DNA from 3 places in the Neorhizobium galegae bv. orientalis str. HAMBI 540 genome. Region 2 is predicted to be linked to each of the others. Evidence: riboswitches for the same ligand, from Rfam matches in the RefSeq annotation. Region 2 holds a riboswitch; each other region holds the start of a gene.
The links. Region 2 has a riboswitch for cobalamin ahead of bluB (5,6-dimethylbenzimidazole synthase). Riboswitches for the same ligand answer to the same signal wherever they lie in the genome.

Region 1 (2,256 bases), on a different replicon from region 2:
ACGGTGAAGAGGTTCTCGCCGACCCCGTGGCTAACCAGCGCCCAGCCGTTCGAGCCCTTGGCCGGATCCGTGCCACTGGTGATGTAGGTGGCGCCGACGCGAACCGGCTCGGCTGCAAAGACAGTGCCTGCGGTGACAAAGATGGTGGCACTGAGCCAGGCGGCGGCCAGGCGCGATAGAGTGTGCGACGTCAATTCTCTTTCCTCTTGTTCTATTCGGATGGGGTGCGAAGCCGCTGCTTGCGGCCCGTTGGGTGATAGGCGAAGTCCTCGACGATCCCGCCGCCGAGCAGGTGCTCGCCGATGATCCGGTCGATCGCGTCTTCGTTGACGCCGCCGTAATAGGTTCCTTCCGGAAACACTTGCAGCACGGGCGCCAGATTGCAGGGACCGAGACAGGTGGATTTTGCGGTCATCGTGCCGTCGCCGGCAGTCCGCAGTTTCTGCCGCTCCTGCTGGTTGCGCAGATGTCCCCAGATCACATCGGCTCCGGCCGCATTGCAGGGTCCGCCCTGGCAGACGAGCACGCGGCGTTTCTGGGTCGGCACGAGCGATCCCTCGGCAACTGGCGGTTTGTCGGTCTGCGGCACGTCCAGTGCTTCGGCGGTTTCGAGCAGTTCGCCGATCAACCGCGCCATCAGTGTGCTCGAGGCGATATCCCGGGCGATCGAAAGGACCGGCCAGCGCCGGCTATCGGCGGCCTTCCAGCGCTTCAGCGATTTCGTCAGCCAGATAAGGAAGCTCGGCTCCATGGGCAGGACGAGCGGCACGATAACGACGATTTCGACATCCTCGTCGAGCAGATCGGACAGCGCTTCGCGCAGAGAGGGGGTACCCTGTTCGGTAAAGGCGAACCGAACCGGTCCGGCTCCGGTCACGCCGGCTGCAAGTTTCGCGAGCCGTTGCATTTCCAGATGCGGCGATGCCGCAAAGGCGGATTTCGCAATCAGCAGGACGGCGCGCCCGGATACGTTTTGGGAAGATAATCCCTGTGTTTTCACTGCCTTCGTCTCACTCAAAGGAGGAGGCAGCAAAAATGAAGGTTGCGGCAGGCACGGATAGCCCAACGGAACCGTCATTCCTGTGGCACACCCCGACCACGGAATTTCTATCGTCAGGCAGGTCTCCTGGCTCGCGGGTCAAAGCCTTGATCGCCCGTCTTCCCGGCATTGGCGCCAGTGACATGTTGGGCGAACGGCTCACCGCTCACAGTTGCGGGACAGCTCCGGTTTTGACCGGATTCCCTCTTAGCTTCCGTCCGGGGACGGAAGAACCTTGACGCCGCGAACTTACACGGCCTCCTCTGTCTGTCAACGCTGCACCTCAACCCGTCATCCCGCAGGTGATCAGGAGCCGGGGAGGGCATGTTGCATCGTTGTCCCCCGATGAAACGATCTGGTCCGGAACTGCCGTAGCAATTCCGGACCAGAGGATATTGCCTCAATGCGAGGCACCGGAGCCGCCCACGGCAACGATCGTAAAGGGTTTTCCCTCGACGGCGATCGTGCGGACTTCCTTCAGGCTCTCCGCATCAACGATGCGAACCAGCGAATGCCGCGGATCGGTGATGACGACATGACCATCCGCCACGGCAAGACGCGGCCGCGGATCACGCCAATGACCGTCCTTGCTGTAGGGCTCCGTGATCTTTCCCTTGCGAACGATCTCGCCCTTGATCACATCCAGCACATGAAGATCACCGTCCTCGGTCAGGATGTAGGCGTTGCGCGGCGCAGCCGGATCCAGCAAAAAGTCAACGCGGCGGGTGGGAAGGTCGATCAGCCGGAAGTGCTTCTCGCTGTCCGGATCGATCAGGACGATTTTGTATTCGCCGTAGTTGCCGAGGAAGAACTGCATTGCCGTGCCGCCAAGCAAGGTACCAGTCGAACCTTTCGGCAGGTCAGATGGGTAAGCGAGCATTTCCAGTTTCGGTCCATCAAGTCCGCCGGGACGAGCGACAAGAACGCCTTCCTTGCAACCGAAAGCAACCAGCTGGGACGAAGTGGCCTCGCCGTGAAGATCGGTGCATTTCGCGACGTCGCCGAGCTGCCTGCCCGTCTCGTCAACGACGCGAAGCCCGACCCGCGGCGGCAATTCGTCGGGCTTGGTTTCGACTGCGGTGTTTGGAACCGACACGAGTACGAAACGACCCATCGTCACCGCGACACCATGGTGCGGCTTGGTGGTGTCGACTGTCTTCACGTCAGCCTTGCCCTCAAGAAGAGCTACTTCATCGATGATATCCGCTTTGCCGCCT
Region 2 (2,256 bases):
CTCCCCAGGCAAGAGGAGCCTTATTCCGGAATTACCAACCTGCGCACCCACCCACCGCAAAAGCCGCAGGCAACCGCGGTCCAGCCGCCGGTGCTCACGCCGCCGCCGGAGCGGCCATACGACCCAAGCAAAAAGGTGCGCACCGTCGGGCCGACCTTCCTGCCCGAAGCGGGTATCGATCTCACCAATCCGAAATCGGCAGGACCGCAGCCGCAGCAATAATCAGCGGCCGTTCCACCGGTCCTGAAAGATCAGCGCGTCCAGGCCTAAACGCTGGCGCCAGCCCTTGAGCGCCAGTTCGGGTTCGCCATAGAGCCGATCGACATAACCGAGGCAGAGCCAGGCGACGATCTCGACGCGATCGGGAATGCCGAGCAGCCCGCGCACGTCCTCGTCGCGGAAAATGCTGACCCAGCCGACACCGACGCCCTCGGCCCTTGCCGCCAGCCACAGGTTCTGCACGGCGCAGACGGTCGAATAGGCATCCATGCGCGGATTGTGGGTCCGGCCGAGCACGACCGGACCGGCGCGGTCCGGATCGCAGGTAACACAGATCGACAGCGGCGCCTTGACAATGCCTTCCAGCTTGAGACTGCGGTAGAGGTCGCGGCTTTCGTCCGGAAACATCTCAACGGCCTCGTCATTGGCGCGCGAAAAGGCGGCCCGCGCGGCCTCGCGTACCGCCGGATCGCGGATGAGGATGAAATTCCAGGGCTGCATGAAGCCGACCGAGGGTGCCGAATGCGCGGCGCCAAGCAGCCGCTTTACCAGATCGTCCGGCAGCGGATCGGGCAGGAACTGGTCGCGCACGTCACGGCGCGTCTCGATTGCCCGGTAGACGGCCGCGCGTTCGGCCTTCGAAAACTCACCGGCAGGCAGCAAGGCATGCGCGAAAGGATCAGGCTGCATCGTTTGTCCCCAACAATGCCGTCGCTCCCTTGCCCTTCAGAAGCAAAGAGAGGTCCGAAACCTTTCCGCCGTCCGCGCGGGGTCGGTCTATCGTGTCAGGCCGGTCTTCTGACTTGGCTTCATCCGCCTGCACCGCCGCCTTCCCGGTTTCCCAGTGGCTTTCATATCCTGCGGCCGAGCGTCCACCTCACAGCGTTGGGCACGTTCCGGTTCCACCCCGGATTCCCGATTCTCCGGCTTGTCACCGGCACCTGACAGGATCGCTTATGCCCTTACGTTATCCTCGGCGCAAGGCGCTCATGCGACGGGGAAATAGCGCACATAGGCAAATTCATCGCCGTTGGGCGACCAGTTCGGCGAATTCATCGTGCCCTGCCCGCCGAAGAGCTCGAACAGCGTTTCGACATTGCCGCCGTCCATATCCATCAACCTGACGCGGACGTCGAGATCGCGCGGGTGGTCGAAGACATCGGCGCCGTAGGAGACGAAGACGACCTTGTCACCCTTCGGTGATGGATGAGGAAACCAGTCGCCGTAACCGCTGTCGGTGATCCGCTCGGCCGCGCCGCCGGCGGCAGGGACGCGCCAGATCTGCGTCAGCCCGGTGCGGCTGGAATTGAAGTAGATCCATTTCCCGTCCGGCGAAAAATCCGGCCCGTCATTGCGGCCCTCGCCGAATGTCAGCCGCGTCTCTGCGCCGCCTTCGATGCCGATCGTATAGATATCGAACTCGTCGCCGCGGATGCCGCAATAGGCGAAGCTTTTCCCGTCCGGCGACCAGCCATGCCAGTAGGACGGCAGATTCCGGGTGACCAGCCGCGGCACGCCGCCACCGGCGGGAAGGACATAGATCGCCGACTTGTCGAACTCTACCTTGTCGGAAATGGCGATCAGCGAACCGTCCGGCGAGATGCCGTGGTCGTTGTTGCATTGGCGGGCAAAGCCGGTATCGACCAGTCTGGGCCCGTCGTCACCCTCCGGTGACAGACGATAGATCAGGCCCTCGCTGTTGAGCATCAGGTAACGCCCGTCGGGCGACCAGTTGGGCGCCTCGAACAGGGCTTCCGTCTGCCAGACCACCCGCGCCTGCAGGGTGCGGATGTTGAAGATCTCGACGGAGCTACGAGCCATCAGCCTCTTCTTCAACAAGCTCAAAAATATCCTTTAATGCTACCCTCATAAGCTGATCCAGAAACAGTTGGCGTCCAGACGCTACTTTTTCTTCATCAATGGACTGATCAACTAAGTCCTCATTGAGAGGTACTTCAAAATTCAGAATCCACCAGCGATCAATCTTCTTTGCGAGAAGATGCGCCTGAAATAAAAGTTGCAAATCGAGGGCGGCTT
Region 3 (2,256 bases), 2.2 Mb from region 2:
CCCAGAAACCCGGTAACGACGGTGCAGGGAACGCGGTCGAACGAAACGCTCATGATGGCATGTCCTCGTGGTGATGAAAGGGTGGAATACGGGCCGTCATGCCCTTGCCGCGCAGGCAGGTCGGACGGCCGCGAAGGGGAAGGAAGCCGCGCTCGTCCTCGGCCAGCATCATCGCGCCGGTGACGATGTCCTCGACATTGTCGAGCGAGAGATGGCCGAAGACATAGGACCAGCCGCTCTTGTGATTGAAGGCGGCACTCGGGCTTTTTTCGCAATTGGCAAGGCAGGTGACCGGCTTGATCGCAAGCGGCTTGCCGCTTGCTGCCTCGCGCAGCGCCGCGATCAGTGCGATGCCCGGCCGGATTTCGCCGTCGGACGCGTCACGGCAATTGGTGCAGACGAAAATCGTCACATCTGCCAGGCCGGCGGTTGCCGGATCATCTGGTCGGTGGTCACTCATCGGTCAGCCGCGTTCCCGCCGGGGTCGAAAAATCGGGGCGCGGAGCAGAAGGTCGAAATCCCTCTGCGGTGATCGAGAAACTTCCTCCGGAGCACCCCGCCCGGTGAAGCAAAATTAATCGGACGGCAGGTCTCCTGGCTCGCGGGTCGTCGCCATTTGCCTGCCTTCCCAGGATACCGTTGGCCGGATTTCCCAGTGGCTTGACGGCCAAATGGCCGTTTTAGGCAATGGCTCGCCGCCTACAGTTGCGGGGGCAGCCGCGGCATTGATCCTGAATAAGGGATCGCACCGCATTCTCTCTTAGCCCTCCCCGTTGCCGGAAAGGGACCATCTCCTCTCAACTAAGCCCGGTCGCAGGCCCATGTCAATGCGTCGCAAAGGCGATTGCCGTGACGCCGAATTCGTCTATAGTGACCGAGCCTATGGTGCCCGAAAGGGTTTTAGAGGGAATGCGGTGCGACGGAATTCCGCCGTCCAACCCGCGGCTGCCCCCGCAACTGTAAGCGGAAAGTCTTCGACCAAAACGGCCGTCCGGCCGTCAAGCCACTGGGAAATCCGGCCAACGGACTCCTGGGAAGGCGGGAGAAGGCGTCCGATCCGCGAGCCAGGAGACCTGCCAGAGGCGGCAAAGAACGTGAACGGCCCTCGGGTGGAGGGCGAAAGGACGAGACCATGGTACTGAATTCTGCTGCAGCTGCAGTCACCATTTCCGCTTCGAAGATCATTCCCCTCAGCATGACGGCCTTGCTCGGCCTGTTCATCGTTGGCTTTGTCGGCTTCTCGCATCTGGAAGTCGTCCACAATGCCGCGCATGACACGCGCCACTCGCTCGCCTTCCCCTGCCACTGAGGAGTTCTCCCAAATGTCGTTGTTTCGCAACATCGTCTTCACGGCGGTGATCGCCGGGCTTTTGTCCGGATTGCTGCTGACCGTGATGCAGAGCTTCTCCACCGTGCCGCTGATCCTGCAGGCGGAAGTGTTCGAAAATGCCGCGCCCGAAGCGGGGCACAGCCATGACGCGGCGCCGGCAGCAGGTGCCACGGCATCCGCTGCCGAGCATCACCATGGCGAGGAAGCCTGGGCTCCCGCCGATGGCTTCGAGCGTTTCATCTACACGCTTGCGGCGGACATGCTGTCGGCTATCGGTTTTGCCCTTGTCCTCATTGCTGCCTCGGAAGCGTTCGGCGGCTTCAAGGGCTGGCGTGGCGGTCTGATGTTCGGCATTGCCGGCTTCCTCGCCGTCATCCTTGCGCCCGGCCTTGGCCTGCCGCCGGAATTGCCCGGCATGCCGGCTGCGGAACTCGGCCCGCGCCAGATCTGGTGGGTCTCGACGGCTGTCTGCACCGCGATTGGCCTCGGCCTGCTCGTCTACACACGCTCGGCCGTATTTGCAGCGCTTGCGATCGTGCTGCTGATGGCCCCGCATCTGGTCGGCGCGCCGCTGCCGCCCAGCCATGAAACGGCCGTCCCGATGGATCTCTATGCCCGCTTCGTCAACGCCGTCTATGCCACCAACCTGGTGTTCTGGGCGGTGCTCGGTGCGCTGGCCGGTGTCGTCCGCGAAAAGTTCCGCGCTGGCGAGGAGGCTTCTGCCGGATCTTCGGCGAAGCTCGTCTCCCGGTGAAGGAGATCGACGAGGCGTCCGTCGAGCGTCACCGCGCCAAGATGGCGAACCGCAAGGCGGTTCAGGATGCGGAAGTGGCAGAGAAGACCCAGGAAAAGGGTCTTCTCATCGTCCATACCGGCTCGGGCAAGGGTAAATCCACCGCGGCTTTCGGCTTGGCGCTGCGCATGCT

Region 1: another riboswitch for cobalamin. It lies ahead of RG540_RS26640 ((2Fe-2S) ferredoxin domain-containing protein); the one in region 2 lies ahead of bluB (5,6-dimethylbenzimidazole synthase).
Region 3: another riboswitch for cobalamin. It lies ahead of RG540_RS19570 (CbtB domain-containing protein); the one in region 2 lies ahead of bluB (5,6-dimethylbenzimidazole synthase).

What each region holds. Positions count from the first base shown of each region.
Region 1 is NZ_HG938354.1:872,537-874,792, reverse strand. Features, by position in the region: gene RG540_RS26645 (ABC transporter substrate-binding protein) at 1-194, opposite strand, end outside; gene RG540_RS26640 ((2Fe-2S) ferredoxin domain-containing protein) at 212-1,000, opposite strand; cobalamin riboswitch at 1,100-1,293, opposite strand; gene aztD (zinc metallochaperone AztD) at 1,440-2,256, opposite strand, start outside.
Region 2 is NZ_HG938353.1:1,637,152-1,639,407, reverse strand. Features, by position in the region: gene RG540_RS08395 (hypothetical protein) at 1-222, shown strand, start outside; gene bluB (5,6-dimethylbenzimidazole synthase) at 223-909, opposite strand; cobalamin riboswitch at 991-1,179, opposite strand; gene RG540_RS08385 (TolB family protein) at 1,207-2,040, opposite strand; gene RG540_RS08380 (hypothetical protein) at 2,030-2,256, opposite strand, start outside.
Region 3 is NZ_HG938353.1:4,054,255-4,056,510, reverse strand. Features, by position in the region: gene cobW (cobalamin biosynthesis protein CobW) at 1-53, opposite strand, end outside; gene RG540_RS19575 (DUF1636 family protein) at 50-460, opposite strand; cobalamin riboswitch at 568-807, opposite strand; cobalamin riboswitch at 867-1,095, shown strand; gene RG540_RS19570 (CbtB domain-containing protein) at 1,133-1,309, shown strand; gene RG540_RS19565 (CbtA family protein) at 1,323-2,084, shown strand; gene cobO (cob(I)yrinic acid a,c-diamide adenosyltransferase) at 2,126-2,256, shown strand, end outside.